Regions from separate parts of the Streptomyces sp. NPDC021096 genome, predicted to be linked through region 3. Evidence: riboswitches for the same ligand, from Rfam matches in the RefSeq annotation. Region 3 holds a riboswitch; each other region holds the start of a gene.

Region 1 (9,710 bases), on a different contig from region 3:
ATCCTCGGCGTAGAAGAACATCTGGGTGATCGCGAAGTCCGCGCCCGCCCGGCATTTGTCGACGAAGTGCCCGATGTCGGACTCCCAGTCCGTGGACCGGGGGTGCATCTCGGGGAAGGCGGCCACGCCCACGCAGAAGTCACCCGACTCCTTGATGAGCCGGACCAGGTCGGCGGCGTAGCGCACCCCTCCCGGGTGACGCACCCACTCGCCCATGGGGTCGCCGGGCGGGTCGCCGCGCAGCGCGAGCATGTTGCGGATGCCGACGTCGGCGTACTGGCCGATGATGTTGCGCAGTTCGGCCACCGAGTGGTTGACCGCGGTCAGGTGGGCGACGGGGGTCAGGGTGGTGTCGGTCGCGATCCGCTCCGTGGCCCGCACGGTGCCCTCACGGGAGGAACCGCCGGCGCCGTAGGTCACCGAGACGAAGGTGGGGCCGACGGCCTCAATGCGGCGGATGGCGTTCCACAGCGTCCGCTCGCCCTTCTCCGTCCTTGGGGCGGCGAACTCGAAGGAATACGAACGCTCGCCGGAGGCAAGCAGGTCACGCACCGTGCGCGCGTGGTCCGTCCTGGTGGAGGCAGTGCCAAGGGCCATACCGGCAAGTTAACCAGCGGCCCGTGGGGCCCCCAAGCCAGATCGGCGATTTGCCCTTTTCGCCCGACCGGTATCCAGCGGGTGTCTCACGCCTCGGACAACTGCCGTCCCGCGTGGGCCCGGATCCGCCCGGCGAGCCGTGCGGCGGCCTCGCCCGGGTCGTCCGCCTCGGTGATGGCCCGCACCACCACGACGCGCCGGGCGCCGGCGTCCAGCACCTCGTCCAGATTGCCCTCGTCGATGCCGCCGATCGCGAACCACGGCCGTACGGGCTCGAGCGCGGCGGCGTAGCGCACCAGGGACAGCCCCGGGGCGTGGCGGCCGGGCTTGGTGGGGGTCGGCCAGCAGGGGCCGGTGCAGAAGTAGTCCACGCCGGGCTCGGCGACGGCGGCGGCCACCTCGGCCTCCGCGTGTGTGGAGCGGCCGATCAGCACGTCCTCGCCGAGGACGGCGCGGGCGGCGGGCACGGGCAGGTCGCCCTGGCCCAGGTGCAGCACGTCGGAGCCGGCGGCGTGCGCGACGTCCGCGCGGTCGTTGACCGCCAGCAGCCTGCCGTGGCGGCGGGCCGCGTCGGCGAAGACGGCGAGGTGCTCCAGCTCCTCCCCCGCCTCCATGCCCTTGTCGCGCAGCTGGATGATGTCGACGCCGGAGGCGAGGACCGCGTCCAGGAACTCCGGCAGGTCGCCCTGGCGCTTGCGCGCGTCGGTGCACAGGTACAGCCGGGCGTCGGCGAGCCGCTCGCGCGCGGTGACGGACATCGGGTCTCTCCCCGGGTCGGCGGCGTACGGGCCGGGGGCCGCCCGCTGGGCGTCCCCGGCCCGTACGCCGGACGGTTCACTCGGTCTCGGTCAGACGGCGAGCGCCTGGGCGCGGCGCTTCACCTCCGTGCCGCGATTCTCGCGCAGCGCCTGCGCCGGCGTGCCGGGCAGGGTGGGGTCGGCAGTGAAGAGCCACTCCAGCATCTCCTCGTCGCTGAAGCCGTCGTCCCGCAGCAGCGTCAAGGTCCCGGCCAGGCCCTTGACCACCTTGTCCTCGCCGATGAAGTCGGCGGGCACCATGAGCACTCGGTTCTCGCCACGGCGCACCGCGATCAGCTGGCCTTCCTTGACCAGCTGCCGGACGCGCGTCACCTCGACATCGAGCTTGTCTGCGATGTCGGGGAGGTTGAGCCAGGCGGGGACGAGAGCATCGATCTTTGCGTCAATCTCGGTCACGGGACAAGCCTGCCATCCGGGACTGACAGCCGGTAGCCGGGTTGACCCGAGCCGGGCCGGGAACCCCCGCCGACATCACCCCACCGGGCGCTCAGAGCGCGGCGGACTTCAGCGGAACCGAGGCGTCCGCCGCCTTCGCGCGGTCCAGCGCGGCGCCCTTCTCGATGAGCTTGCGCCCCTGGGCGAGGTCGCGCGGCCGCCCCACGGCCAGCAGCGCCACCAGGACGCCCGAGCGCAGCCAGCACACCGTCCAGGCCGCCCCCGAGGGGTTGCCGCGCCACAGGAGCTCGTCGGCGCCCGCGTGGTGGCCCGCGTACTGCACGAAGCGCCCGAACTGCTCCGACCAGAAGTAGGGCACCGGGTCGTACACCGGGCTCTCGGCGGGCCCGTGGACGATGTTCTCGGCGACGGTCCGCGGCCCCTGCAGAGCGTTGTCCCAGTGGTGCACCAGCAGCCGCTCGCCGTAGCGGGCCGAGGGGAAGGAGCAGCAGTCGCCGACCGCGTAGACGTCCGGCAGGGAGGTGCGCAGCCGGTCGTCGGTGACGACGGAGGCGTCGGGTGCGAGCTCGACGCCCGAGCCGGCCAGCCAGCCCGTCGCGGGCCGCGCGCCGATGCCCACGACCACCGCGTCCGCGGGCAGGCGGGTGCCGTCGGCGAGGAGGACCGCCCCCGGCTCCACGGCGGCCACGCGCGCGCCCGTGAGGAGCCGGGCCCCGCTGTCGGCGTACCACTCGGCCATGTGGGCGGCGACCTCGGCCGGCATGGCGCCCGCCAGCGGCCGGTCCGCGGCCTCGACGACGGTCACCCGGCAGCCGGCCTCGCGCGCGGCGGTCGCGAGCTCCGCGCCGATCCAGCCGGCCCCGACGGCGACGACGTCGCGCTGCCCGGCCAGGACCGGGCGCAGCCGCTCGGCGTCGTCGACAGTGCGCAGCACGTGGACGCCCGGCTGGTCCTCGCCGCCGGGCAGGGTGATCGGCTCGGCGCCGGTGGCGATGACCAGCACGTCGTACGGCACGGGGCCGCGCCGCGTCTGCAGGACGTGCTCGTCGGCGCTCAGGCCGGTGGCCTCCAGGCCGAGCTCCAGGTCGATGCCGAGCGAGTCGAAGTCCACCTCGAAGGCGGATCCCTCCGCCCTGCCGAGCAGCACGGCCTTGGACAGGGGCGGCCGGTCGTAGGGCTGGTGGGGCTCGGCGCCCAGCAGGGAGATCGCGCCGTTCCAGCCCTGCTCGCGCAGGGCGACCGCGGTCTGCACCCCGGCCATGCCCGCGCCGACGATGACGACGCGCCGGTCACCGGAAGGTTTCGTCTGCTCGCTCACCCGATCACTGTAGGACGGCGGCCCGCGTCTGCCGCAGCACCGCGTGAGGAGACCTCTGACACAACGTCACGGGGGTTGCCCCCGCTCCCCCGGATCCCCCACGGGGGCGCGGCGCGGCGCGTGTGCGGCCCTCCGCGCGGTGCGGCCGCCCTTCCGGGCGGTCCTCGGCGCGTACTAGGGTGGCCGCTGCACGCACTCGCGGGAGCCCGGACGCACCGGGCTGAGAGGGAGGCTGGACGGCCTCCGACCGTACGAACCTGATCCGGGTCATGCCGGCGAAGGGAGGGGCTGGACGCCCATGCACGCGCATCGAAATCCTGCGCACCATTCCTGTGACGTCCTCGTCATCGGCGGGGGCGTCATCGGCCTCGTCACGGCGTGGCGCGCCGCCCAGCGCGGCCTGCGCACCGCCGTCGCCGACCCGGCGCCCGGCGGCGGCGCGGCGCGGGTGGCGGCCGGGATGCTGGCCGCCGTGACCGAACTGCACTACGGCGAGCAGACGCTGCTCGCCCTCAACCTGGCCTCCGCGCGGCGCTATCCGCAGTTCACGGCCGAGCTGGAGGAGGCCAGCGGCCAGGACACCGGCTACCGCGCCTGCGGCACGCTGGCCGTCGCGCTGGACGCCGACGACCGGGCGCACCTGAGGGAGCTGCACGCCCTGCAGCAGCGATCGGGCCTGGAGTCGCAGTGGCTGTCGGGGCGCGAGTGCCGTCGGCTGGAGCCGATGCTCGCGCCCGGCGTACGCGGGGGGCTGCGGGTGGACGGCGACCACCAGACCGACCCCCGGCGGCTCGCGCGGGCCCTGCTGACGGCCTGTGAGCGGGCCGGGGTCGTCTTCCACCGCTCGGAGGCGGTACGGGCCCTGATCGCCGCGGGCCGGGCCGCCGGGGCGGAGCTCGCGGACGGCACCCGGGTCGCCGCCGGGCAGACGGTGCTGGCGGCGGGCAGCCTCAGCGGCCGCCTCGCGGGCCTGCCCGAGCACGTGCTGCCGCCCGTCCGCCCGGTCAAGGGCCAGATCCTGCGGCTGCGCGTCCCGGCCTCCCACCGGCCGTTCCTCTCCCGGACGCTGCGGGCGGTCGTCCGCGGCGGCCCGGTGTACCTGGTGCCGCGCGAGAACGGCGAGCTGGTCGTCGGCGCGACGACCGAGGAGCTGGGCTGGGACACCACCGTGACGGCGGGCGGCGTCTACGAGCTGCTGCGCGACGCCCACGAGCTGGTGCCCGGCATCACCGAGCTGCCCCTGGTGGAGACCCTCGCGGGGCTGCGCCCGGGCTCCCCGGACAACGCCCCGCTGCTCGGTCCGACCGAGCTGCCGGGGCTGCTCGCGGCCACCGGCCACCACCGAAACGGCGTGCTGCTGACCCCCGTCACCGGTGACGTGATGGCCGAGGTCCTGACCACCGGGCGGCTGCCCGAGGCGGCCCGCCCCTTCTCCCCCCGACGCTTCACCCCCGCATTCCAGGAGCAGTCCGCATGACCGGCAGCGAAGTCGCCACCCACACCATCAGCGTCAGCGTCAACGGAGAGCGCCGCGCCGTCCCGGCGGGGACGACCCTCGGCGGGCTCGTCTCGACGCTCACCGACGCGCACAGCGGCGTCGCCGCCGCCGTCAACGAAGCCGTCGTGCCCCGGGGCCGGTGGCAGGAGACCGTGCTCGACGACGGGGACCGCGTCGAGGTCCTCACCGCGGTGCAGGGGGGCTGATCAGCACAGATGGCTGACGATCTGCTCACCGTCGCGGACACCTCCTTCACCTCCCGGCTGATCATGGGCACGGGCGGCGCCCCGAGCCTGGACGTGCTCGAACGCGCCCTCATCGCCTCCGGGACCGAGCTGACCACGGTCGCCATGCGCCGCCTCGACGCGACCGTGCGGGGTTCGGTGCTGTCGGTGCTGGAGAAGCACGGCATCCGGGTGCTGCCGAACACGGCGGGCTGCTTCACCGCCGGCGAGGCGGTGCTCACCGCCCGGCTGGCCCGCGAGGCGCTCGGCACGGACTGGGTCAAGCTCGAGGTGATCGCCGACGAGCGCACCCTGCTGCCCGACCCCATCGAGCTGCTGGACGCGGCCGAGATCCTGGTGGACGACGGCTTCACCGTGCTGCCGTACACCAATGACGACCCGGTCCTGGCCCGCAAGCTGGAGGACGTCGGCTGTGCGGCGATCATGCCGCTGGGCGCGCCGATCGGTTCCGGCCTCGGCATCCGCAATCCGCACAACTTCCAGCTGATCACCGAGCGCGCGGGCGTCCCGGTGATCCTGGACGCGGGCGCGGGCACCGCCTCGGACGCCGCGCTGGCCATGGAGCTGGGGTGTGCGGCCGTGATGCTGGCCTCGGCCGTGACGCGCGCGCAGGAGCCGGTGATGATGGCCGAGGCCATGCGGCACGCGGTGGAGGCGGGCCGGCTGGCCCACCGGGCGGGGCGGATCCCGCGCCGGCACTTCGCCGAGGCGTCGTCGCCGGTGGCGGGCCGCGCGGACCTGGATCCCGAGCGGCCGGCGTTCGGCCGCCCGTAGCGCCGCCCCGAACGGGCATTCCTGTCACTGTTCGGCTTCAGAAAGCGCGAGCGAGGCACAACGCGCACGGGGTGTCGGTCATGGCTCGTAAACTCCTATGCCGTGGATACGACCCTGCCGGACCCCCTCGTCGATCACCTGCTCGACGGCCGTTACCGCGTCGAGGCGCGGGTGGCCGTGGGCGGCATGGCCACGGTGTACCGCGCGCTGGACACCCGGCTCGACCGGGTGCTCGCCCTGAAGGTGATGCACCCCTCGCTGGCCGCCGACGGGGCCTTCGTGGACCGCTTCATCCGTGAGGCCAAGTCCGTGGCCCGGCTCGACCACCCCAACGTGGTGAGCGTCTTCGACCAGGGCACCGACGGCCGGTACGTCTATCTCGCGATGGAGTACGTGGCCGGGTGCACGCTGCGCGACGTGCTGCGCGAGCGCGGGGCCCTGCAGCCGCGCGCCGCGCTCGACGTCGTCGAACCGGTGCTGGCGGCCCTGGGCGCCGCGCATCTGGCGGGGCTGGTCCACCGCGACATGAAGCCGGAGAACGTCCTGATCGGCGACGACGGCCGGGTCAAGGTCGCCGACTTCGGGCTGGTGCGGGCGGTGGACACCAACACCACGACCAGCACGGGCTCGGTCCTGGGCACGGTGTCGTACCTGGCCCCCGAGCAGATCGAGCACGGCACGGCCGACCCCCGGGCGGACGTCTACGCCTGCGGCGTCGTGCTCTACGAGATGCTCACCGGCGCCAAGCCGCACGGCGGGGCCACCCCCGCCCAGGTCCTCTACCAGCACCTGCACGAGGACGTACCGCCGCCGTCGGCGGCCGTTCCCGGGCTCGCACCCGGCCTGGACGCCCTGGTGGCCGCCGCCACCGCCCGTGACCCGCGGCAGCGGCCGGCCGACGCGGTCGCCCTGCTGGGCGAGGTCCGCCGGGCGCGTGCGGCCCTGACCCCCGAGCAGCTGGACGCGATGCCGCCGCAGGCGTCGGCGCCCCGGACGGACCAGGCGGGACAGCCGGGTCAGGCAGCTCAGGCGGGCTCCGAGGACCGTACGAGCGTGATCCCGCGGATCACCGCGCAGCCCCTGCCGCCGCGCGCCGAGGACGATCAGCTCAACCGCACCTCGCGCCTGGAGCTCCCGCCCACACCCGCCGCACCGCCGCCGGGCCACCACGCCCCGGTCCGCCCGCCGCGCACCGGGTGGCCGCTGCCGCGCCGCTGGGTGCTGGCGGCGGCCGCCGCCCTGCTGGCGATCCTGGCGGGCACGGGTGTCTGGTACATCAACTCCGGCCAGTTCACCTCCGTGCCGGCCGTCCTGGACATGACCGAGGCCAAGGCGACCTCCGAGCTGGACAAGGCGGGGCTGGGCGTGAAGACCCGGCAGGCGTTCAGCGACACCGTCGAGCGGGGCCACATCATCGCCACCGACCCCAAGCCGGGCGAGCGCATCCGCAACACCGGCAAGGTGACGATCACGATCTCGCGCGGCCCCCAGCGGGCCGAGGTGCCCAACCTCGCGGGCATGCCCTTCGCGGACGCCAAGCGGAAGATCGAGGGCCTGGGGCTGACCGTCGGCGACGTCAGCCGCCAGTTCAGCGACGAGACGCCCAAGGACGCGGTGCTCTCCAGCGACCCGCGCCCCGGTGCCCAGCTGCGCCCGGAGTCGCCCGTGGCGCTCGTCGTCAGCAAGGGCAGGCCGCTGAACGTCCCGGACGTGACCGGGCTGTCCGTCGCGGACGCGACCACCGCCCTGACCGGCGCGGGGCTGCAGGTGAAGGTCTCGGACACCGAGGTCTTCTCCCCGCAGAACAAGGGCGCCGTGGCCGAGCAGTCCCCCGCCAGGGGCTCCCGGGCCGCCGAGGGCGACACCGTCACCGTGACCGTCTCCAAGGGCAGGGAGATGGTCGCCGTCCCGGACGTCACCGGCCGCAGCGAGGCGGACGCCAAGAAGGCCCTGACGGACGCGGGCTTCCAGGTGAAGGTGGACCGGCCGTTCCTCTTCCCGAAGGACTCGGTCGAGAGCCAGTCCGTGCGCGCCGGCCAGCAGGCCGCCAAGGGCGAGACCATCGTCATCCGGATGAAGAGCGGATTCTGACCACCGTGAGCACGATCACCGCGACCATGGACGACGTCCTTCCCGGCCGGCTGCGCAATCCCGTCGGCGGCCACATTCCCGTGGCCGGCGGCCTGGCCCGCATCGGGCTGCCGTACGCCCGCGCGATGGGCGCCGAGGCCGTGCAGGTCTTCGTCGCCAACCCGCGCGGCTGGGCGACCCCGGCCGGCACGGCACGGCAGGACGAGGAGTTCCGCGAGGCCTGCGCCCGCGAGTCGCTGCCCGTCTTCGTGCACGCGCCCTATCTGATCAACTTCGGCTCGCACACCGAGGCCACCGTCGAGAAGTCGGTGGAGTCGCTGCGGCACTCCCTGCGCCGGGGCCGGGAGATCGGGGCGCGCGGCGTCGTCGTGCACACCGGTTCCGCGACCGGCGGCCGCCCCCGCCACGAGGCGCTGGCCCAGGTGCACGAGCGGCTGCTGCCCCTGCTGGAGGAGCTCGTCCACGACGACGACCCGCGGCTGCTGCTGGAGCCGACGGCAGGTCAGGGCGCCTCGCTGTGCTCGCTGGCGGCGGATCTGGGGCCGTACTTCGAGGCGCTGGAGCACCACCCCCGGCTGGGGGTCTGCCTGGACACCTGCCACCTCTTCGCCGCCGGGCACGACCTGGCCGGGCCGGGCGGGATGAAGCAGACGCTCGACGAACTGGTCTGCGTGGTCGGCGAGGGCCGGCTGGGGCTCATTCACGCCAACGACTCCAAGGACGTCGTCGGCGCGCACAAGGACCGGCACGAGAACATCGGTTCCGGCCATATCGGGGCCGAGCCCTTCGCCGAGCTGTTCACGCACCCGGCGACGCGCGGCGTGCCGCTGACGATCGAGACGCCGGGCGGCCCGGAGGGACACGCCGCGGACGTGGCGCGGCTGAAGGCCCTGCGGGACGGCTGACCGCCGCGCCCGGCCGCGGGGCCGGGCGGCTAGAGCTCCGGGCCCTCGCCCGGCTGCTCCTGGTAGGAGTAGCGCTGCTCGCGCCAGGGGTCGCCGATGTTGTGATAGCCGCGCTCTTCCCAGAAGCCGCGCCGGTCGGCGGTCATGTACTCCACGCCGCGCACCCATTTGGGGCCCTTCCAGGCGTAGAGGTGCGGCACGACCAGGCGGACCGGGAAGCCGTGCTCGGCGGTGAGGGCCTCGCCGTCCTTGTGGGTGGCGAACACGGTCTTCTCGGCGGTGAAGTCGGCGAGCCGGAGGTTGGAGCTGAAGCCGTACTCGGCCCACACCATCACATGCGTGACCTCCGGTGCGGGCGGGGCGAGTTCGAGGATCGTACGGGCCGAAACCCCACCCCACTCGGCGCCGAGCATGCTGTACTTCGTGACGCAGTGCAGATCCGCCACCACCGTCGTGTACGGCAGCGCCGAGAACTCCTCGTGCGTCCAGCAGTGCTTGTCGCCGTCGGCGGTCGAGCCGAAGACACGGAACTCCCAGCGGTCCGGCTTGAACTTCGGGACCGGCCCGTAGTGCGTCACCGGCCATCCGCGCTGGAGCCGCTGCCCCGGAGGCAGCTGGAGATGCTCCCCTTTGCGGCTTTCCGACTGACCCATGGGTCCATGGTGACAGACCTTCGGCAGTGGTGATGACCAGGGCCCGGGCCGGTACCGGCGTATCGGGGCAACTCCCACTAAGTGTGCACTTACTGGACGGTTCCGAAGGGCAGTGCGAGGATGCGCGCGCAACCTGCAAGCCACCCTCCCCCACAGGCCTGAACGGCCGTGGGAGGTGCCCCCAGGAAGGAGCACTCTGCAATGCAGGGCGACCCCGAGGTCATCGAGTTCCTGAACGAGCAGCTGACGGCCGAGCTGACGGCCATCAATCAGTACTTCCTGCACGCGAAGCTGCAGGAGCACCACGGCTGGACCAAGATCGCCTCGCACACCCGTGCCGAGTCGTTCGACGAGATGCGGCACGCCGAGGTCCTGACCGACCGGATCATCTTCCTGGAGGGGCTGCCGAACTATC
Region 2 (9,710 bases), on a different contig from region 3:
CTGGCGGGCCTTGGCGGCGGCGCTGTCCCGCTCGGCCTGATAGCCGGCCTGCAGGATCTCGCTGTCGCGGGTCGCCTGGGACATCCGGGCGGCGGCCTGCTGCTCGGCCTCGGTGGCCAGCCGGTCCGCCTCCGCCTGCGCGATCCGGGCGTCCCGCTGGACCGCGGCGGCGTGCGGGGCGGAGAGGTTCTTGATGTAGCCCGTGGGGTCCTGGATCTCATGGATCTGCAGCGAGTCGATGATCAGGCCCAGCTTCTCCATCTCCGTGCCCGACGCGGCCCGGGTCTCGCCCGTCAGCCGCTCCCGGTCGCGGATCATGTCCTCCACGGTCAATCCGCCCACGATCGAGCGCAGATGACCGGCGAAGACGTTGTGCACCCGCTCCGCCATGAACTTCTGCTGGTCCAGGAAGCGGCGGGCGGCGTTGGCGATGGAGACGAAGTCGTCCCCCACCTTGAAGATGACCACGCCATGCACCTTGAGTGGAATGCCCTGTTTCGTCACGCAATCCACGTTCAAATCGGCCTCGTTGAGGTCGAGTGACAACTTCCGCACCACCTGCACCCCCGGCAGCACGAGCGTTCCCCGCCCCGTGACGATCCGGAAGCCCATGCCCTCCTCCAGGCCCTCCGTGCGGTGCTTGGAACCGGAGATGACCAGGGCCTCGTTCGGCTCCGCGACCCGCCACATGAGTTTGAACAGCCCGAGCAGGATGCCGACCGCGACGAGCGCGACCCCCGCCACGATGCCAATGAACATGCGTAGCCCCCCTTTTTGCGGCCCGTCCCGGGCCGTGTGATCAAGAAGAGTCCGCCCGGGCACACCCGGGCGAAGACGCCCCTACCCCCTCGACTGGATCTTGAACGCCCGGAACCGGCAACACCACGTAAGGAAAACCCGGCATCACCGGGCCATCACCCGGCCGTCGCGCCTCAGCCGTAGGCAGGTGTCACATAGACCGTGCGGGGCGGCAGATACTCCACGACCACGACGACCGTGCCCCGCTCGATGCGCCCGTCTCCCTCGGCCGGATAGGCCAGGAACGCCTCGGCGCCGCCCCGCACCCGCACCATCACCTCGCCGACCAGCCCCGGACCGACCGTCCCCGTCACTCTGCCCAGCGCACCGACCACAGGAAGCCCCCCCGTTTCCTCACTTCGCGCGGCGGCGCCTGCCACCCCGCGACCGCGTTCTCCCCGTGCTCGCATTGTGCCGGTCGGCACTGACAACGAGCGCCGCCAGCAGGGTCGTCACCGGGACCGAGGCCACCAGTCCGATGCTGCCCACCAGCGTGCGGACGATCTCCTCCGCGACGATCTCGCTCGTCGCCACCGTCCCCACCCCACTGTCGGCGATGGTGAACAGCAACAGCAACGGCAGGGACGCGCCGGCGTAGGCGAGCACGAGCGTGTTCACCACCGACGCGATGTGGTCCCGCCCGATGCGCATCGCCGAGCCGTACAGTTTGCGCCAATTCGCGGTCGGATCGGCGTCCTTCAGCTCCCACACCGCCGAGGTCTGGGTGACGGTCACGTCGTCGAGCACGCCCAGCGAGCCGATGATGATGCCGGCCAGCAGCAGGCCGCGGATCTCGATCTGCGGATAGAGCCCGTGCACCAGGCCGGTCTGGTCGTCGGTGTTGCCCGTCAGATGGGCCCACTCGATGAACAGCGACCCCAGCAGGCCGATGACCAGCAGGGACATCAGCGTGCCCAGTACCGCCACCGAGGTCCGGGCCGTGAGCCCATGGCACATGTACAGCGCGATCAGCATGATCGCGCTGCCGCCGATCACGGCGACCAGCAGCGGATTCGAGCCCTGGAGGATCGCCGGCAGGATGAACAGCGTCAGTACCCCGAAGCTGATCACCAGCGCGATCAGTGCGAAGAGCCCGCGCAGCCGCCCCACCACCACGACCGCGAGCGCGAAGACCACGGCGAGCACCACCATCGGGAAGGTCCGGTCCACGTCCGTGACCGAATAGCGCAGATTCTCCGGGGCCTTCGGCGCGTACGCCAGGACCACCTTCTGCCCGACGTCGTAGCGGCGGGAAGCGCTCGGCTGTACGACCTCCGTGAAGGTCTTCCCCTTGTCGGGGCCCGAGGTCACCTCGATCGTGGCTTTCTCGCACGGCCCCTGGTCGGCCGGCGGCGCACCCGGCGGCGCCTGCTGTTGCTGCGGCGGCTGCCCGCCCGACCTGGGGCAGGTGAACTCCTCGATCTTCACCACCCGCCCCGACTCCGTCTTCTGGTCGAGGCCCACACCGGTGTGCTGGTGCGGAGGGGCGCCGCCCGGCCAGAGGACTATGAGGCCGGTCACCACGGCGACCGCGAAGGGGATGAGCACCGCCGCGATCACCTTGCGCAGATGCGCCGAAACGGGTGACGCGGGGCCGTGGCCATGGGAGTGGCCATGCCCGTGGGAATGGCCGTGTGCGTGGGGGGTGTGGGGGCTGGGGTCAGTGGGGGTCACCCCCCGATCATCGCAAGCCCCCCTGGCAGCTCCGCGCCGGAAGGCGCTAGCGTGGTGCCACCTTTGCAATCGCGGGAGCTCGGAGCACCGGGCTGAGAGGGCGCTGACCTCCGTACGGAACACGTACGGACGCCGCTGCGTCGACCGCCGAACCTGTTACCGGGTAATGCCGGCGTAGGGAGACTGGTCTGATGACCTCGCAGGATGCACGCACGTCCGAAACCGGCCGGGAGATCGGCTGGAACAAGGACTACGTGACCGGCTCGCGGCCGGACCTCAGGGTTCCGGTGCGGCGAGTGCACCTCACCAACGGGCAGGACGTACGGCTGTACGACACCTCCGGCCCGTACACCGATCCGGCCGTCGCGACGGACGTCCGGCGCGGCCTCCTCCCGCTCCGGGAGAACTGGATCATCGGCCGCGGCGACACCGAGGAGTACGCGGGGCGCCCCATGCGCCCCGAGGACGACGGCATCAAGCACACCTCGCCCCGCGGCGGCCTGAAGAACCTGGACGCCGTCTTCCCCGGCCGCCCCCGCCAGCCCCGCCGGGGCCGCAGCGGCGCCGCGGTGACCCAGCTCGCGTACGCGCGCCGCGGTGAGATCACCGAGGAGATGGAGTACGTCGCCCTCCGCGAGAACGTCTCCCCCGAGACGGTCCGCGAGGAGATCGCGGCCGGCCGCGCCGTGCTCCCGGCGAACGTGAACCACCCGGAGATCGAGCCGATGATCATCGGCAAGAAGTTCCTGGTCAAGGTGAACGCCAACATCGGCAACTCCGCTGTGACCTCCTCCATCGAGGAGGAGGTGGAGAAGATGACCTGGGCCACCCGCTGGGGTGCCGACACGGTCATGGACCTCTCCACCGGCCGCAACATCCACACCACCCGCGAGTGGGTGCTGCGCAACTCCCCCGTCCCCATCGGCACCGTCCCGCTCTACCAGGCCCTGGAGAAGGTCGACGGCAAGGCCGAGGAGCTGACCTGGGAGATCTACAAGGACACGGTCATCGAGCAGGCCGAACAGGGCGTCGACTACATGACCGTCCACGCCGGCGTGCTGCTGCGCTACGTCCCGCTGACCGCCCGCCGCAAGACCGGCATCGTCTCGCGCGGCGGCTCGATCATGGCCGCGTGGTGCCTGGCGCACCACAAGGAGTCGTTCCTCTACGAGAACTTCGAGGAGCTCTGCGAGATCCTCGCCGCGTACGACGTCACGTACTCCCTGGGCGACGGCCTGCGCCCCGGCTCGATCGCGGACGCGAACGACGAGGCGCAGTTCGCGGAGCTCAGGACGCTCGGCGAGCTCAACACCATCGCCAAGCGCCATAACGTCCAGACGATGATCGAGGGCCCGGGCCATGTCCCGATGCACAAGATCAAGGAGAACATCGACCTCCAGCAGGAGATCTGCGAGGAGGCGCCGTTCTACACGCTCGGCCCCCTGACGACGGACGTCGCACCGGCGTACGACCACATCACCTCGGGGATCGGCGCGGCGATGATCGCCTGGTGGGGCACCGCGATGCTCTGCTACGTCACGCCCAAGGAGCACCTGGGCCTGCCGGACCGCGACGACGTGAAGACCGGCGTCATCACCTACAAGATCGCCGCGCATGCGGCGGATCTCGCCAAGGGCCACCCCGGGGCGCAGGAGTGGGACGACGCCCTCTCCGACGCGCGTTTCGAATTCCGCTGGGAGGACCAGTTCAATCTGGCCCTGGACCCGGAGACGGCCCGCGCCTTCCACGACGAGACGCTTCCGGCCGAGCCGGCGAAGACGGCGCACTTCTGCTCGATGTGCGGACCCAAGTTCTGTTCGATGAAGATCTCCCAGGACATTCGCCGTGAGCACGGGGGAGATCTTGCCGTCGCCGCCGGGGAAGCCGTCGATCCGCAGGCCGGAATGGCGCAGAAGTCCAAGGAGTTCGCGGCCTCGGGCAATCGCGTATATCTGCCGATCGCGGACTGAACCGCCCGGACCGGCCGACCGGTGGACCACCGGCCTATTCGGGCCGGTGGTCCGTGCCGAACTCCGGGCTCGTGAAATCCGGGCTGGTGAAGCCCGCACGGGTGGACGAGGACGGGTCGCTGTCGGGGCTGGAGAAGCCGGGCCGGGAGTAGCCGAGCTGGGGGGTGCGGCCGGGGCCGGAAGGCTGCCTGCGCACGGGGGCGGGGCGTGGCCCCGATCCGTTGGCCAGCGCTTCGCGGAGGAAGGGCAGGATGCCGCGCTCCAGCAGCGCCCGCCGCCAGGCCTCGCGGGCCTGCTCGGCCGCCTCGGAGAGTCCGTCGCCGTGCGGCGCCTCCTGCTGCCGGCCGTTGCGCAGGGCGGTGCGCAGCATGCCGGACATGGCGACCAGCACTCCGGCGACGGTGAAGCCGCCGAACCACCAGCCGACCGTGATCATCTGGCCCGCGACGGGCTCGCTCGAGCCGACCGTCCGCATGACGTAGCCGATCAGCAGGAAGAGGAACGCGGCGATCCCCGCCAGGGCCGGGGCCAGGACGGCCAGGACCGCTCCTGCGCCGGCGCCCTCGTCCTCGGGCACGTCGGCGGGTTCCGTCTCGGGACAGGGCGCGCTGCCGTGGCCGCCCTCGCCGCCGTGCGCCACCGCGCTGGCGACCGGCCGGGGCCGGGCGGCGGCCGACCGGGCGCGCAGTTCCTCGCGTGCGCCGACGAAGTCCTGGTATTCCGTCGCCGCGCACGCGCAGATGGCGGACATGGCGCTGAGTGCCATGGTGCGCAGTTGTTCGGTATTGAGCCGCTGTCCTATCGCGGCGGCCAGTGCGCTGATCTCAGGGTCTCGGTCCGCTGAACGCAACGCCTGGTCGAGAACCCGCTCGAATTCCGGGCGGTCCTCGGCCAACAGGTGCGGAGCGCTGTTCATGTGCATCCCCCGATGCTCCGTAGGGCCTTGATGCCGGCTGTACCACCGGGCAGTGGGCGGAAACGGAGGAGAGCCTGCTACGGATAAGCCGATGGTAGAGCCGCACGGGCGCGGGGTGACAGTGTGTTTCCCGAATTACCCCGCGCCGGTGGAACTCCTCATCTGCCCGTGGAGCGCCCCGCTGAACCCTCAGCCGGCCAGCGGAAGTTGCACGACCAGCAGTTTTCCGGCCATGGTGACGCCGCCGTCCATGGCGAGCGCCAGCCCGTCGGCGTAAAGATGCGGACCGTCCACCACCGGCGCGCCGCCGCCGTCCTCGTCCGCCTCCTCGGTACCGACCTCGCCCAGGAGGTAGGGGATGGGGCTGTGGCCGTGCACGATGCGGGCGCCGCCGTAGGTCTGCAGCAGCTCCCGTACGGCCATCGGGCCCGCGTCCTCGTCGCGGAAGGCGAACCGCTTGGTGAACTTGCGGAACAGGTCCCAGACCTCGTCGGGGTCGTTGCGCTGCAGGGCCTCGGTGATCGCGTCGTTGACGTCCTCGATGGAGTCGCCGAATTCCAGATAGGCGGTGGTGTCGGAGTGCACGAGCAGGTGCCCGTCCTCGCGCGCCATCGCGTCCAGGCGCGACATCCACTGCAGGTGGTGGTCCTCCAGGCGCTCCATGTCGGTGCGCTGGCCGCCGTTGAGGAGCCAGGCCGCCTGGAAGGAGGCGGTGCCGGCGCCGGAGTTGACCGGCGTGTCGGCGAACCGCTTGGCGCCGATGAGCAGCAGCTCGTGGTTGCCCATGAGGGCCTTGCAGTAGCCGCCGGCGGCGGCGGCCTCGGCGGACAGCCGCATGACGAGGTCGATCACGCCGACGCCGTCCGGGCCGCGGTCGGTGAAGTCGCCGAGGAACCACAGGCGGGCGTTGCCGGCGGCCCAGTGCCCCTGGGCGTCGATGAGCCCCTGGGCGGCGAGCGCCTCGTACAGCTCGTCGAGGTAGCCGTGGACGTCGCCCACGACGTACAGCGGGCCCGGGCCGGTGGGCAGGGGCTCGTGCTGGGGAGCGGCCAGGGGGGTCAGCTCGACGGTGGGCACGTCCTGGGGAGGAGCGCTCTGGGCGATGACCGGGAGGTCGCGCGCGGTGGGTGTGTACCCCTCGGGGTACTCCGGGTACTCGGGAGCCGCCTGCGGGGGCGGGACCGCCCGGTCGTAACCGGGCATGGGAGGGGGAGCGGCGTACCCGGGGAAGGGCGGCATCGCCGCCGCGGTCCGTGCCGCAGGTCCCTGACCGGCCCCCTGAGTCATCGACCCCTCCACCATCGCGCCGCCGTGCACCTTGTGGACCTTGCCTGGTCGACGGCGGTCCGTGGTGTCGTGCGCCCATCATAGGAATGACCGTCGCGGGTTGTGACGCACCAGGGGCTGTGAATCGGGGCGGGAGACCGGGATCGCCGGTCATTTCTCCCCAAATGAGCCGTTTGATGAGCCGTTCGCGCCGGTCAGACGGGCTCCGGGCGGCTCCCCGTGGTCGGTGACCCGCTTCCTCGTGCGCCGGACACCGGGTCCACTCCGGTTGACGCGGTCCGGGCGTGGCAGGTCCTGGTGGGTCGCGGCCCGGGGCGCCGGCCGGGTCGCGGTCGGCCGGGGCGGGCAGCTGCGGGTCAGGTCGCGGCGGGTCCGCGCGGCGGGCTGACGGTGGTGCGCGGGTGACGTCGTTCGGAGGAGGTCCGGACGATCAGTTCGGTGGGTATGACCTGTTCCACCGGGCGGCCGGTGTCCAGGCCCTCGATCGCGTCGATCAGGAGCTGGACGACCGCGGTCCCGATGCGGCGCGGCTTGAGCGACAGCGTGGTGATGGGCGGCTCGGTCGTGGCGTAGACGGTGGACTCGCTGCAGCAGACGAGCAGCAGATCGTCGGGTACGCGCAGGCCGTAGCGGCGGGCGGCCGCGAGCAGGTCGGTGCCGTTGGGGTCGAACAGCCCGTACACCGCGTCGGGCCGGTCCGGGCGGGCGAGCAGCCGGTCGGCCGCGACGGCGCCCGCGCAGGGGTCGTGGGCGGGGTACTCCTCGTAGACCGGGTCCTGGCCCACGCGCTCGCACCACCGCAGGTAGGCGGTGGTGGACAGCCGGGTGTAGGTGTCCGTGGTGGTGCCGGTGAGCAGGCCGATCCGGCGGGCGCCGGCGTCGGCGAGGTGGTCGAGGATGCCCAGCACGGCGGCCTCGTGGTCGTTGTCGACCCAGGCGGTGACCGGCAGGGAGCCCGCGGGGCGGCCGTCCGAGACGACGGGGATGCCCTGGCGGACCAGGTCGGAGACGACCGGATCGTGGTCGGAGGGGTCCACGACGACCGTGCCGTCGAGGGCGACGTTGGACCACACGTCGTGCCGGGAGGTGGCCGGGAGGATGACGAGGGCGTAGCCGCGGGCGAGCGCGGCGGAGGTGGCGGCCCTGGCCATCTCGGCGAAGTAGGCGAATTCGGTGAAGGTGAAAGGTTCATCCCCGTAGGTGGTCACGGTCAGGCCGATGAGCCCGGACTTTCCCGTACGGAGGGTGCGGGCCGCGGCGGACGGGCGGTAGCCCAGCCGGTCGGCGACCTCGCGGACATGGCGGCGGGTCGCGTCCGGTAGCCGGCCCTTGCCGTTGAGCGCGTCGGAGACGGTCGTGATCGAAACCCCGGCGGCGGCGGCCACGTCCCGAATGCCCGCCCGCCCCTGCCGACTGCCCCTGCGGGACGGTTCCGCCCGGCTCACCTGATGCTTCCCTGCTGCTGTCATGGCGAGCCGATAGTAGGGCTCGGGTGGTCCTTTGGCAGGGCGTCCTATTTGACTGTTGACAGGCACGTTTCTGCTGTGGCGATTCCCCTCAATGACCATGGAAACGCAGGCAGTTAAGGGTGGGTGTGCGGTGGCGTCGGGGCGTGGCATATCCACGCCTCATGATTGGTCCAGGTCTCGAAGAGGTCTCAACTCACCTTCACGGGGGATGCGCGCCACGGCGCCCGCCACGGCGTGCACCGGAAAGAGGAGCGCTCCCAAAGACCTGGACGCCGCCCGGGGCAATCCTCATAAGGTGTGCAGTATTCATGTCAGTGGTGGTGGAGGAGGATCTACGGTGACCGAGAAGACCCCCAAGCTGCGCGCGGCGCTCGACGGTGTGCCGACCTACAAGCCCGGCAAGCCGGCGGCGCCCGGCGGCCCGGTCGCGTACAAGCTGTCCTCCAACGAGAACCCGTATCCGCCGCTGCCCGGGGTCCTGGAGTCCGCCGTCGGCGCCGCCTCCTCGCTCAACCGCTACCCCGACATGGCCTGCACCGCCCTGATGGCCGAGCTGGCGGAGCACTTCGACGTGCCGCTGACGCACCTGGCCACCGGTACCGGCTCGGTCGGCGTCGCGCAGCAGCTGGTCCAGTCGACGGCGGGCCCGGGCGACGAGGTGATCTACGCCTGGCGCTCCTTCGAGGCGTACCCGATCATCACCCAGGTCTCGGGGGCCACGCCGGTGCCGGTGCCGCTGGCCGAGGGCGATGTGCACGACCTGGACGCCATGCTCGCCGCGATCACTGAGCGGACCCGGTTGATCTTCGTCTGCAACCCCAACAACCCCACGGGTACGGTCGTGCGCCGGGCGGAGCTGGAGTCCTTCCTGGACCGGGTGCCCTCCGACGTGCTGGTGGTCCTGGACGAGGCGTACCTGGAGTTCATCCGCGACGAGACCGTCCCCAACGGCATCGACCTCTACCGCACCCGGCCGAACGTCTGTGTGTTGCGGACCTTCTCCAAGGCGTACGGGCTCGCCGGGCTGCGCATCGGCTTCGCGGTCGCGCACGAGCCGGTCGCGGCGGCGCTGCGCAAGACGGCGGTCCCCTTCGGCGTGAGCCAGGTGGCCCAGGACGCCGCGGTGGCCTCGCTGCGCAGCGCGGAGGCGCTGCGCGAGCGGGTGGACGCGCTGGTGGCCGAGCGGACCCGGGTGGCCGGGGCCCTGGCCGGGCAGGGCTGGACGCTGCCGGAGTCGCAGGCCAACTTCGTCTGGCTGCCGCTGGGGGAGCGTTCCGTGGAGTTCGCGGCCCTGTGCGAGCAGGCGGGCGTGGTCGTACGGCCGTTCCCGGAGGGCGTGCGGGTGACGATCGGCGAGACCGAGGCGAACGACATCTTCCTGCGGACGGCGGAGGAGTTCCGCAAGAAGATGTAGCGAGCGGGCGGGCGGCGCGAGCCGCGGCCTGCCGAGAGCGAGTGGACGCCGTGTGCCCCCGGACGGGGTGCACGGCGTCTTCGCGTTCCTTGGGTCCTCCGGCCCGGCGCCAGGGCCGAAGGGGGTACCCCGCGTGCTTGTCCGAAAAAGCGGTGCGCAATAATGCTTGTGAATGTGAACGC
Region 3 (9,710 bases):
CCTGACCCACTGGTGCGGCACGCTCCTGTCGGCCGGGCGGCCCGGGCCGATGCGGCTGCTGGCCGGGCGGATACTGCAGGACGCCGCACACCGGCTCGGCCGGCCGCTCGGCGTGCTGTGCGCGGTCGCCGCGGCGGCGCTCGCGGCCTCCGAGCTGTACGGCGCGGCCTGGGAACCGGCCGGTCCCCGCCCGTTCGGACCGCTCACGGGGCTGGGCGCGGCGGTCGTGATGGCCTGTGTGACGGCCACGGCGATCACCGCCGCCCTGGACACCCGCCAGTCCCGCTCGGAGACCACGGCGGCCCTGCTGCGGCTGGGCGTCCCGGCGTCCGTGCTGCGCGGCGCGGCGGCCGTGCGGACGGGCGTCCTGCTGGCCGTGCTCGCCCCGCTGACCTGGCTCATCGCGGAGCTGACCACCCTTCCCCTGACCCGGTGAGGGACAGGGCCGGGATCACAGTTCTTGACCAGTTCTTGACTCAAGGCAACTCCGACGCCGAAAAGTACGTCTGCTCAGAAGTACGTCTGCTTCAAAGCAGGACGGGCCATCAGGCGAACGGAGCTATTGGTGATCATCGGCCTTGTCACGGCTGTCGCGGCCTCGGCGTGTTACGGCACAGGATCCGTCCTGCAAGCCGTCGGGTCGCGCAAGTCGGCCCAGAGGGAGGCCGCCAAGGCCTCCACCACGGGCACCACCCAGCACGGCGGCCCCAGCCTGTCGTCCACCGCGAAGGCCGCGGTGACCTGGGAGTTCATGGTCGGCACCGTCCTGGACTTCGTCGGCTTCGCGCTCGGCGCGCTCGCCGCCCGCATGCTGCCGCTCTTCCTCTCCCAGACGGTCATCAGCGCCAACCTCATCGTCACCGCCCTGCTGAGCATCAAGCTGCTGGGCATCCGGCTGAACAAGCGGGAGTGGATGTCGATCGGCGTGGTCTGCTCGGCGCTGGTGCTCCTGGCGACCGCCGCGGGACACGAGGGCAGCGGCGAGGCCGCCCGGTCCACGCACTGGTGGCTGCTGATCATCTCCGTCGTGCTGATGGGCGGCGGCTGGGTGGCCGTCCACTTCCTGGGTTCGAAGGCCGCCATCCTGGCCGGTCTGCTCTCCGGCCTCGGCTTCGGCGCGATCGGCGTCGGCGTCCGCATCCTCGACGGCATCGACCCCTTCGACCTGCCGACCATGCTCGCGGACCCGGCGCTGTACGCCATCCTCATATCCGGCAGCGTCGGCATGTACCTGCACACCGTCGCCCTGCAGATCGGCTCGGTCAACGGCGCCACCGCCGCGCTGGTCGTCGGCGAGACGGTGCTGCCCGGCATCATCGGCGTGGTGTGGCTGGGCGACACCTCCCGCGAGGGCTTCGCGTGGATGGCGATCCTCGGCTTCCTGCTGGCCGTGGCGGGCGCGGTGGCGGTCGCCTGGTTCGGCGAACCGGACGCGCACGCGGCGACGCCGGCGGCTCCGGAGCAGGAGCCCACACCGAGCACCGTGAGCTAGGTTCCCGCCGGACGGGCTGGAAATCCAGCCCGTCCGGCGTTTGAGGACACCGCGCGCAGCGCGGTCCGGGGGTCCGGGGGCGGAGCCCCCGGTTACGGGAAGGGGCGGGTCAGGGGAGAACCGCGACCTCGTCCGCCCCGAACATCACTCCCACCCGCTCCCCCAGCCCTGGCGCAGACGCCAGCGCACAAGCCGCCTCCAGCTGAGGCCCCTCCTCCGGCCGCAGCATCACGGCCACGTGGTCCCCCCGGAACGTCCGCGCCACCACGGCACACGGCAGCCCCTCGGCCGCCGAAGCGATCCGCACCCCCGCCGGCCGCACCAGCACCCGGCACGCCCCCTCCGGCGTCCCCGAAGGCACGGGCACCCGGCCCCACACCGTCTCCGCGGAGCCACCCCGCACGGTCGCCTCGACCACGTTGTCGAAGCCCAGGAAGCGGGCCACGAACTCCGACGCCGGCCGCTGCCAGACCTCCAGCGGCGTACCCGCCTGGGCGATCCGCCCGTCGCGCATCACCACCACCCGGTCGGCGAGGGCGAACGCCTCGCCCTGGTCATGGGTGACCGCCAGCACCGTCGTGCCCAGCCGGCCGAAGAGCGACCGCAGCTCCACCACGAGCCGTTCCCGCAGGCCCCGGTCCAGCTGCCCCAGCGGCTCGTCCAGCATCAGCAGCCGCGGCTCGGGGGCCAGCGCCCGGGCCAGGGCGACGCGCTGCTGCTCACCGCCCGACAGCTGCCCCACCGACCGCTTGTGCGCGCCCGGCAGGCCCACCAGGTCCAGCAGCTCGTCCACCCGGCGCGCCGTCTCCGCCCGCCCCGCACCGCGCATGCGCAGCCCGAAGGCGACGTTGCCGGCCACGTCCCGCTGCGGGAAGAGCTGGTGGTCCTGGAACATCAGGCCCACGCCGCGCCGGTGCGTGGGCACCCCGGCCTGGTCCTCGCCCGCCAGGGACACCCGCCCGGCGTCCGCCCGCTGCAGCCCGGCCACCACCCGCAGCAGCGTGGACTTGCCGCTGCCGGACGGCCCGAGCACACAGACGATCTCGTGCTCGGCGACGGCGAGGTCGACGGCGTCCAGGGCGGGCCGCCCGCCGAAGCCGACGGTCACCCCTTCGAGTCGCAGCAAGGACACCTAGAACTCTCCCGTACGGTCGGTGCGAATGCGCTCCAGTACCAGCAGCGCCACCGCGCACACCAGCATCAGGATCGTGCTGAGGGCCATCGCCTGGCCGTAATTGAGCTCGCCCGGGCGGCCGAGCAGCCGGGCCACGGCCACCGGAAGGGTGGGGCTGTCGGGCCGGGCGATGAAGACGGTGGCCCCGAACTCGCCCAGCGACACGGCGAACGCGAAGCCCGCCGCCACCGCGAGCGCCCGCCCGACCAGGGGCAGGTCCACCTCGCGCCACGCCCGCAGTGGCGAGGCGCCGAGCACGGCCGCGGCCTCCCGCAGCCGGGCGTCCACCGCGCGCAGTACCGGCAGGACGGTCCGTACGACGAAGGGCACGCCCACCAGGGCCTGGGCCAGCGGCACCAGGATCCAGGAGGTGCGCAGGTCCAGCGGAGGCTCGTCCAGCGCGATCAGGAAGCCGAAGCCGACGGTCACGGCGGAGGTGCCCAGGGGCAGCATCAGCAGCGCGTCGAAGCCCCGCACGAGCCGGCCCTCGCGCCGGGTGAGCGCCGCCGCGGCGAGACCGCCCACCACCACCGCGATGACCGTGGCGGCCAGCGCGTACGCCAGGGAGTTGCCGATCGCCTCCAGGGGCGCGACGACGAACGTACCGCCGCCCTCGCCCGCCGAGGCCAGGGCGCGGTAGAAGGCCAGGCCGTAGCCGTCGGGCCCGTCGAAGGAGCGCAGGACGAGCACCACGAGCGGTACGAGCACGAGCAGCGCGACGACGGCCAGGACCGAGCCCAGCAGCGCCCACTGGGCGGCGCCCTGCGGGCGGCGGGCGGTGCGGGAGGCGTCCACCAGCTTCAGCGTCGCCTCCCGCCGCCGCACGGTCCAGGCGTGCACACCCAGCAGGGCGGCCACGGCCGCGAACTGCACGAGGGTGAGGACGGCGGCCGTGGGCAGGTCCAGCAGCTGCGCGGTCTGCTGGTAGATCTCCACTTCCAGCGTGGCGTAGTGCGGCCCTCCGAGGATCTGGACGACGCCGAAGGAGGTGAAGGTGAACAGGAAGACCATCAGGGCGGCGGCGGCCACGGCCGGGCCCAGCGCGGGCAGGGTCACCCGCCGCCAGGCGGCGAGGCGGCCGGCGCCCAGGACGCGCGCCGCCTCCTCCTGGCGGGGGTCGAGCTGGGCCCACAGGCCGCCGACCGTACGGACGACGACGGCGTAGTTGAAGAAGACGTGGGCGAGGAGGATCGCCCAGACCGTGGTGTCCAGACGCACCCCCCACAGCTCGTCCAGCAGCCCCCCGCGTCCCAGCAGCGCCAGGAAGGCCGAGCCGACCACGACGGTCGGCAGCACGAAGGGGACGGTGACCACGGCCCTCAGCAGGTGCTTGCCGGGGAAGTCGAAGCGCGCGAAGACGTACGCGCCGGGGAGCGCGAGCAGGAGCGTGAGGGCGGTGGAGGCGGCGGCCTGCCAGGTGGTGAACCACAGGACGTCGCCGATGCGGGGGTCGGTGACGACCTCGCCGATGCGGGCGAGCTGCCACTGGCCGCCGGCCTTCAGGCCACGGGAGACGATCGCGGCGACGGGGTAGGCGAAGAAGACCCCGAAGAAGGCGAGCGGCACGGCCATCAGGGCGAGCCGCGTCGCCGTCCGCCGGGGGCCGCCCGGCAGGGGTGCCTGACGGGCGGCCGCTCCGGGGCCGGTCTCGGGACCTACTTCAGGACGAGCGAGGACCATTCCTTGACCCACTGGTCGCGGTTCTTGGCGATCTTCTCGGGCGCGAGCGTCTCCGGGCGGTCGATCCGCGCGCCGTACTTGGTGAAGACCTCGGGCAGCTTGGCGTCCTGGTGGGCCGGCTTGACGAACATCTGGAGGGGCATGTCCTCCTGGAACGTCCTGCTCAGCAGGAAGTCGATCAGGGCCTTGCCGCCCTCGGCGTTCTTGGCGCCCTTGAGCAGGCCCGCGAACTCGATCTGGCGGAAGCAGGTGCCCGTCGCCACGCCGGTCGGGCCCTCCTTGGGCTCCGGCTTCACGCCGAGGACCTCGGCGGGCGGGCTGGAGGCGTAGGAGACGACCAGGGGCTTGTCGCCCTTGGCCTTCCTTCCGGCGGCGGAGCCGGAGAAGCGGTCGTTGTAGGCCTGCTCCCAGCCGTCGACGACCTCGACGCCGTTGTCCTTCAGCTTCTTCCAGTAGTCCTTCCAGCCGTCGTCGCCGTACTTGGCGGCGGTGGCGAGCTGGAAGGCCAGGCCGGGCGAGGAGGTCGCGGCGTTCTCGGTGACCAGGAGGTTCTTGTACTCCGGCTTGACCAGGTCGTCGAAGGACTGCGGCGGGGCCAGCTTGTGGTCCGCGAAGTAGGCGCGGTCGTAGTTGACGCAGATGTCGCCGGTGTCGACCGGGGTGACCCGGTGCTCGGCGGCGTCGGCCTGGAGGTCCTTGGGGACGCCGTCCAGGCCCTTGGCCTCGTACGGCGCGAACAGGCCGTTGTCGAGCGCGCGGGAGAGCAGGGTGTTGTCGACGCCGAAGAAGACGTCGCCCTGCGGGTGGCTCTTGGAGAGGATCGCCTGGTTGACGGCCCGGCCGGCGTCGCCGCTCTTGAGGACCTTGACGGTGTAGCCGGTCTGCTCGGTGAACTTCTCGAGCACGTCCTTGGAGGCCGTGAAGGAGTCGTGCGAGACGAGGGTGACGGTCTTGTCCCCGGACGCCCCCGAGCCCTTGTCGTCCGAGCCGCAGGCCGCGAGGGCGGGCAGGCCCAGCGCGACGGCGGCCGCCGCGCCGAGGGCACGCCGAAGGTTGGTGTTCATGGTGGTGCTGACTCCCTACGCCGGTATGACCCGGATCAGGTCCGAGGGTCTGCGGGCCGTGCCGCACTCTCAGCGCTTGCTGCGCTCCCCTGTCGGATTGTTCATTTGTACGAGTTGATGCAGAGGGACAGTATCAGCGCTCGGTGGCGGCCAGCTGTCCGCACGCCCCGTCGATCTCCTGGCCCCGGGTGTCACGCACGGTCACGGGCACGCCGTGGGCCGCGATCGCCTCGACGAAGGCCCGCTCGTCCTCCGGCCGGGACGCCGTCCACTTCGAGCCGGGGGTGGGGTTGAGCGGGATGAGGTTGACGTGCACCCGCTTGCCCTTGAGGAGCCTGCCGAGCAGGTCACCGCGCCACGCCTGGTCGTTGATGTCGCGGATCAGGGCGTACTCGATGGAGATGCGGCGGCCGGACTTCTCCGCGTACTCCCAGGCGGCGTCGAGGACCTCGCGGACCTTCCAGCGGGTGTTGACCGGCACGAGGGTGTCGCGCAGCTCGTCGTCCGGCGCGTGCAGCGAGACCGCGAGCCGGCACTTGAAGCCCTCGTCGGCGAAGCGGTGCATCGCCGGGACCAGGCCCACCGTGGAGACGGTGATGCCGCGCTGGGAGAGGCCCAGGCCGTCGGGCTCGGGGTCGGTCAGCCGGCGGATGGCGCCGACGACGCGCTTGTAGTTGGCCAGCGGCTCGCCCATGCCCATGAAGACGATGTTGGACAGCCGGGCGGGGCCGCCGGGGACGTCGCCGTCGCGCAGGGCGCGCATGCCGTCGACGATCTGGTGCACGATCTCGGCCGTCGAGAGGTTGCGGTCCAGGCCCGCCTGGCCGGTGGCGCAGAACGGGCAGTTCATGCCGCAGCCGGCCTGGGAGCTGATGCACATGGTGACCCGGTCGGGGTAGCGCATCAGGACGGACTCGACGAGCTTGCCGTCGTGCAGGCGCCACAGGGTCTTGCGGGTGGTGTCGTTGTCGCACGAGATGTGCCGCACCACGCTCATCAGGTCCGGCAGCAGCTCGCCGGCGAGCTTCTCGCGGGACGCGGCCGGGATGTCCGTCCAGGCCGCCGGGTCGTGCGCGTACCGGGCGAAGTAGTGCTGGGAGAGCTGCTTGGCGCGGAACGGCTTCTCGCCGATCGCGGCGACGGCCTCGCGGCGCTCGGCGGGGGTGAGGTCGGCAAGGTGCCGCGGGGGCAGCTTGGCCCCGCGGGGGGCGACGAACGTCAGTTCTCCAGGCGCGGGGGCCATGAGCGAAAACTCCTCATTGCGACGAGAGCGGATGATCTCCGCAGTCGCGGAGCCAGCGGCAGGACGATGCCGGAACCCGGAGGTCTCAGAAAGGGGCACCCCCGCGTGCGCGGGGCCGGAAAAGGGCCCGCCGCGCAGCGACGAGCCCTTCCAGGGTACCTGGCCCGCATCCGGGCCCGATTCGATCTAGGCGGAGCCCACGAACGCCACCATCAGCAGCCACACCACGGGCGCGGTCGGCAGGAGCGAGTCCAGCCGGTCCATGATCCCTCCGTGGCCGGGCAGCAGGGCGCCCATGTCCTTGATGCCCAGGTCCCGCTTGATCATCGACTCGCCGAGATCGCCCAGCGTGGCGCTGACGGCGACCGCGAGGCCGAGCAGCAGCCCCTCCCACCACACGCCGTCCTCGATCAGGAAGTGCATGCACAGCGCGCCCGCCACCATGGCGAACGCCACGGCGCCGAGGAGCCCCTCGCGGGTCTTGCCGGGGCTGATGCGCGGGGCGAGCTTGTGCTTGCCGAACCGCCAGCCCACCGCGTAGGCCCCGGTGTCGCTGACGACCGTCAGGACGAGGAACGTCAGCACCCGCCAGGCGCCGTCCTCCGCCGAGAGCATCAGCGCCACGAAGGTGGCCAGGAACGGCACGTAGAACGCCGCGAAGACGCCGGCGGTGACGTCCTTGAGGTAGTCGTCCGGCGGCTCGGTCATGCGCCACACCAGCACGGCGAGCGCGGTGAAGGCCATGGCCACCCACGCGCCCTCGGGCCCGTTGACATAGCCCGCGACGATCATCGCGGCGCCGCCGATGGCCAGCGGCACCAGGGGTGCCTTGATGGCCTTGCGCTCGGCGAGCCGGGAGGTCAGCTCCCACAGCCCGACCACCACGGCGAGAACGATCACGCCGAGGAAGACGGGCTTGTAGATGAACAAGGAGGCGAGGATCACCGCGCCGAGGCCGATACCGACCCCTATCGCGGCACGCAGATCCCGGCCCGCGCTCTTCTTCGCCTTGGCCCCCTGGGGGGTGGCAGGCTCCTGCGGCCGGATGTCGGGCTCCTGTTCATCGCGGAACAGGGGACCACCGATGTGGGCGGCCCCCTGCTCACGGTCGTCCTGGTCTCCCCCTGCTCCGGGCACGATAGGCATGGGCCGAGTCTGCGCCGCGACGCCCACGTCGTGCAGGGGACCCGCCGGAAGGGGCACCTCCCGGGGGTAGCCGGGGGCGAGTCCCTGATCGGTGGACCCCCAGTGTCCGGCGCGCGGCGGGGCTCCCCAGGATGCGTCGTTCATCAGACCTCGAGCAGCTCGGATTCCTTGTGCTTGAGCAGCTCGTCCACCTGCGCGACGTACTTCGCGGTGGTGTCGTCGAGCTCCTTCTCCGCGCGGCGCACCTCGTCCTCGCCGGACTCCTTGTCCTTGACGAGCTTGTCGAGGGCGTCCTTCGCCTTGCGGCGGATGGAGCGGATCGAGACCTTGGCGTCCTCGGCCTTGGTCTTGGCGACCTTGACGAACTCCCTGCGGCGCTGCTCGGTCAGCTCCGGGAAGGTCACCCGGATGATGTTGCCGTCGTTGCTCGGGTTGACGCCGAGGTCCGAGTCGCGGATCGCCTGCTCGATGTTGCGCAGCGCGCTCTTGTCGAACGGCGTGACCACGGCCATGCGCGGCTCGGGCACCGAGAACGACGCCAGCTGGTTGATGGGCGTCAGCGCACCGTAGTAGTCCGCCACGATCTTGTTGAACATCGCCGGGTGCGCACGCCCGGTGCGGATCGCCGCGAAGTCCTCCTTGGCGACCACGACGGCCTTCTCCATCTTCTCCTCGGCCTCGAGGAGGATCTCTTCGATCACCACTTGCTCCTGGTGTTATCAGTAAGCAGAGCCTCGCCCCTGCGCGCGTCTTCTCCTGCACGGTGTCCGACCGGCAGGCAGTTGTCCATCCCCGTGCCGAGGTCTTCCCACGGCACGGGGTTGCCGCCCGTGCCCCTTCGGTGCGCGGTACGGGCGGCGGTGCGGGCTCAGGCCCGCGTGGCCTGGTCGCTCACGAGCGTGCCGATCTTCTCACCCTTCACCGCACGCGCGATGTTGCCCTCGGCCAGCAGCTCGAAGACCAGGATCGGCAGCTTGTTGTCCATGCACAGGCTGATGGCGGTGGCGTCGGCGACCTTGAGGCCGCGGGCGAGCACCTCGCCGTACTCCAGCGCGTCGAACTTCACCGCGTCGGGGTTCTTCTTGGGGTCGGAGTCGTAGACCCCGTCGACGCCGTTCTTGCCCATGAGGATCGCCTCGGCGTGGACCTCGAGGGCGCGCTGGGCGGCGGTGGTGTCGGTGGAGAAGTAGGGCATGCCCATGCCCGCGCCGAAGATCACGACGCGGCCCTTCTCCAGGTGGCGCACGGCGCGCAGCGGGATGAACGGCTCGGCGACCTGGCCCATGGTGATGCCGGTCTGGACCCGGGTCTCGACGCCTTCCTTGGCCAGGAAGTCCTGGAGGGCGAGGCTGTTCATCACGGTGCCGAGCATGCCCATGTAGTCCGAGCGGGCCCGGTCCATGCCGCGCTGCTGGAGCTCGGCGCCGCGGAAGAAGTTGCCGCCGCCGATGACCACGGCGATCTCGTAGCCCTCACGGACCACGGCCGCGATCTCGCGGGCGATGGCGTGCACGACGTCGGGGTCGACGCCCAGTCCGCCGCCACCGGCGAAGGCCTCACCTGACAGTTTCAGCAGGAACCGACGGGGCTTGCCCTGGTCGGCGCTCTTGTCGTCGGCGGCCTGCTTGGTGTCCGCGCCCTGGTTCATTGGAGTTCTCCTCGTGCACATACGAAGAAGGCCATTGCCGGATGGATCCTTTCGGTTCCTTCTGCGGCAATGGCCTCCTCGTCACATCAGCGGCCGGCCGGTGGACGGTCGGCTGCGTACGACCCTAGCGGGTCGCGGGTCATTCGCTGTCCTGCGAGGGCTCAGGCGCCGACGCGGATGCGGGCGAAGCGCTTCAGCGTGACACCGGCCTCGTCCAGGATCTTCTGGACGGTCTTCTTGTTGTCCTTGGCGAACGCCTGGTC

Evidence for each region. Region 3 has a riboswitch for thiamine pyrophosphate ahead of AB0G59_RS24760 (thiamine ABC transporter substrate-binding protein). Riboswitches for the same ligand answer to the same signal wherever they lie in the genome.
Region 1: linked by a shared signal. The riboswitch ahead of thiO (glycine oxidase ThiO) and the one ahead of AB0G59_RS24760 (thiamine ABC transporter substrate-binding protein) in region 3 are both predicted to bind thiamine pyrophosphate.
Region 2: linked by a shared signal. The riboswitch ahead of thiC (phosphomethylpyrimidine synthase ThiC) and the one ahead of AB0G59_RS24760 (thiamine ABC transporter substrate-binding protein) in region 3 are both predicted to bind thiamine pyrophosphate.

Annotation. Positions count from the first base shown of each region.
Region 1 covers NZ_JBFADG010000008.1:148,131-157,840, reverse strand. Annotated here, with positions in the region: gene metF (methylenetetrahydrofolate reductase [NAD(P)H]) at 1-597, opposite strand, end outside; gene thiE (thiamine phosphate synthase) at 684-1,355, opposite strand; gene AB0G59_RS14700 (Rv2175c family DNA-binding protein) at 1,446-1,811, opposite strand; gene AB0G59_RS14695 (FAD-dependent oxidoreductase) at 1,903-3,129, opposite strand; TPP riboswitch at 3,318-3,430, shown strand; gene thiO (glycine oxidase ThiO) at 3,428-4,606, shown strand; gene thiS (sulfur carrier protein ThiS) at 4,603-4,833, shown strand; gene AB0G59_RS14680 (thiazole synthase) at 4,843-5,646, shown strand; gene pknB (Stk1 family PASTA domain-containing Ser/Thr kinase) at 5,749-7,737, shown strand; gene AB0G59_RS14670 (deoxyribonuclease IV) at 7,764-8,642, shown strand; gene AB0G59_RS14665 (sulfite oxidase-like oxidoreductase) at 8,672-9,295, opposite strand; gene bfr (bacterioferritin) at 9,497-9,710, shown strand, end outside.
Region 2 covers NZ_JBFADG010000007.1:181,620-191,329, forward strand. Annotated here, with positions in the region: gene AB0G59_RS13660 (SPFH domain-containing protein) at 1-759, opposite strand, end outside; gene AB0G59_RS13665 (hypothetical protein) at 933-1,133, opposite strand; gene AB0G59_RS13670 (YibE/F family protein) at 1,153-2,472, opposite strand; TPP riboswitch at 2,534-2,670, shown strand; gene thiC (phosphomethylpyrimidine synthase ThiC) at 2,664-4,442, shown strand; gene AB0G59_RS13680 (hypothetical protein) at 4,477-5,358, opposite strand; gene AB0G59_RS13685 (metallophosphoesterase) at 5,548-6,660, opposite strand; gene AB0G59_RS13690 (LacI family DNA-binding transcriptional regulator) at 7,002-8,114, opposite strand; gene hisC (histidinol-phosphate transaminase) at 8,452-9,528, shown strand.
Region 3 covers NZ_JBFADG010000025.1:49,310-59,019, reverse strand. Annotated here, with positions in the region: gene AB0G59_RS24780 (hypothetical protein) at 1-436, shown strand, start outside; gene AB0G59_RS24775 (hypothetical protein) at 566-1,492, shown strand; gene AB0G59_RS24770 (ABC transporter ATP-binding protein) at 1,602-2,624, opposite strand; gene AB0G59_RS24765 (iron ABC transporter permease) at 2,625-4,238, opposite strand; gene AB0G59_RS24760 (thiamine ABC transporter substrate-binding protein) at 4,322-5,410, opposite strand; TPP riboswitch at 5,406-5,511, opposite strand; gene rlmN (23S rRNA (adenine(2503)-C(2))-methyltransferase RlmN) at 5,544-6,653, opposite strand; gene AB0G59_RS24750 (phosphatidate cytidylyltransferase) at 6,840-7,943, opposite strand; gene frr (ribosome recycling factor) at 7,943-8,500, opposite strand; gene pyrH (UMP kinase) at 8,668-9,447, opposite strand; gene tsf (translation elongation factor Ts) at 9,609-9,710, opposite strand, start outside.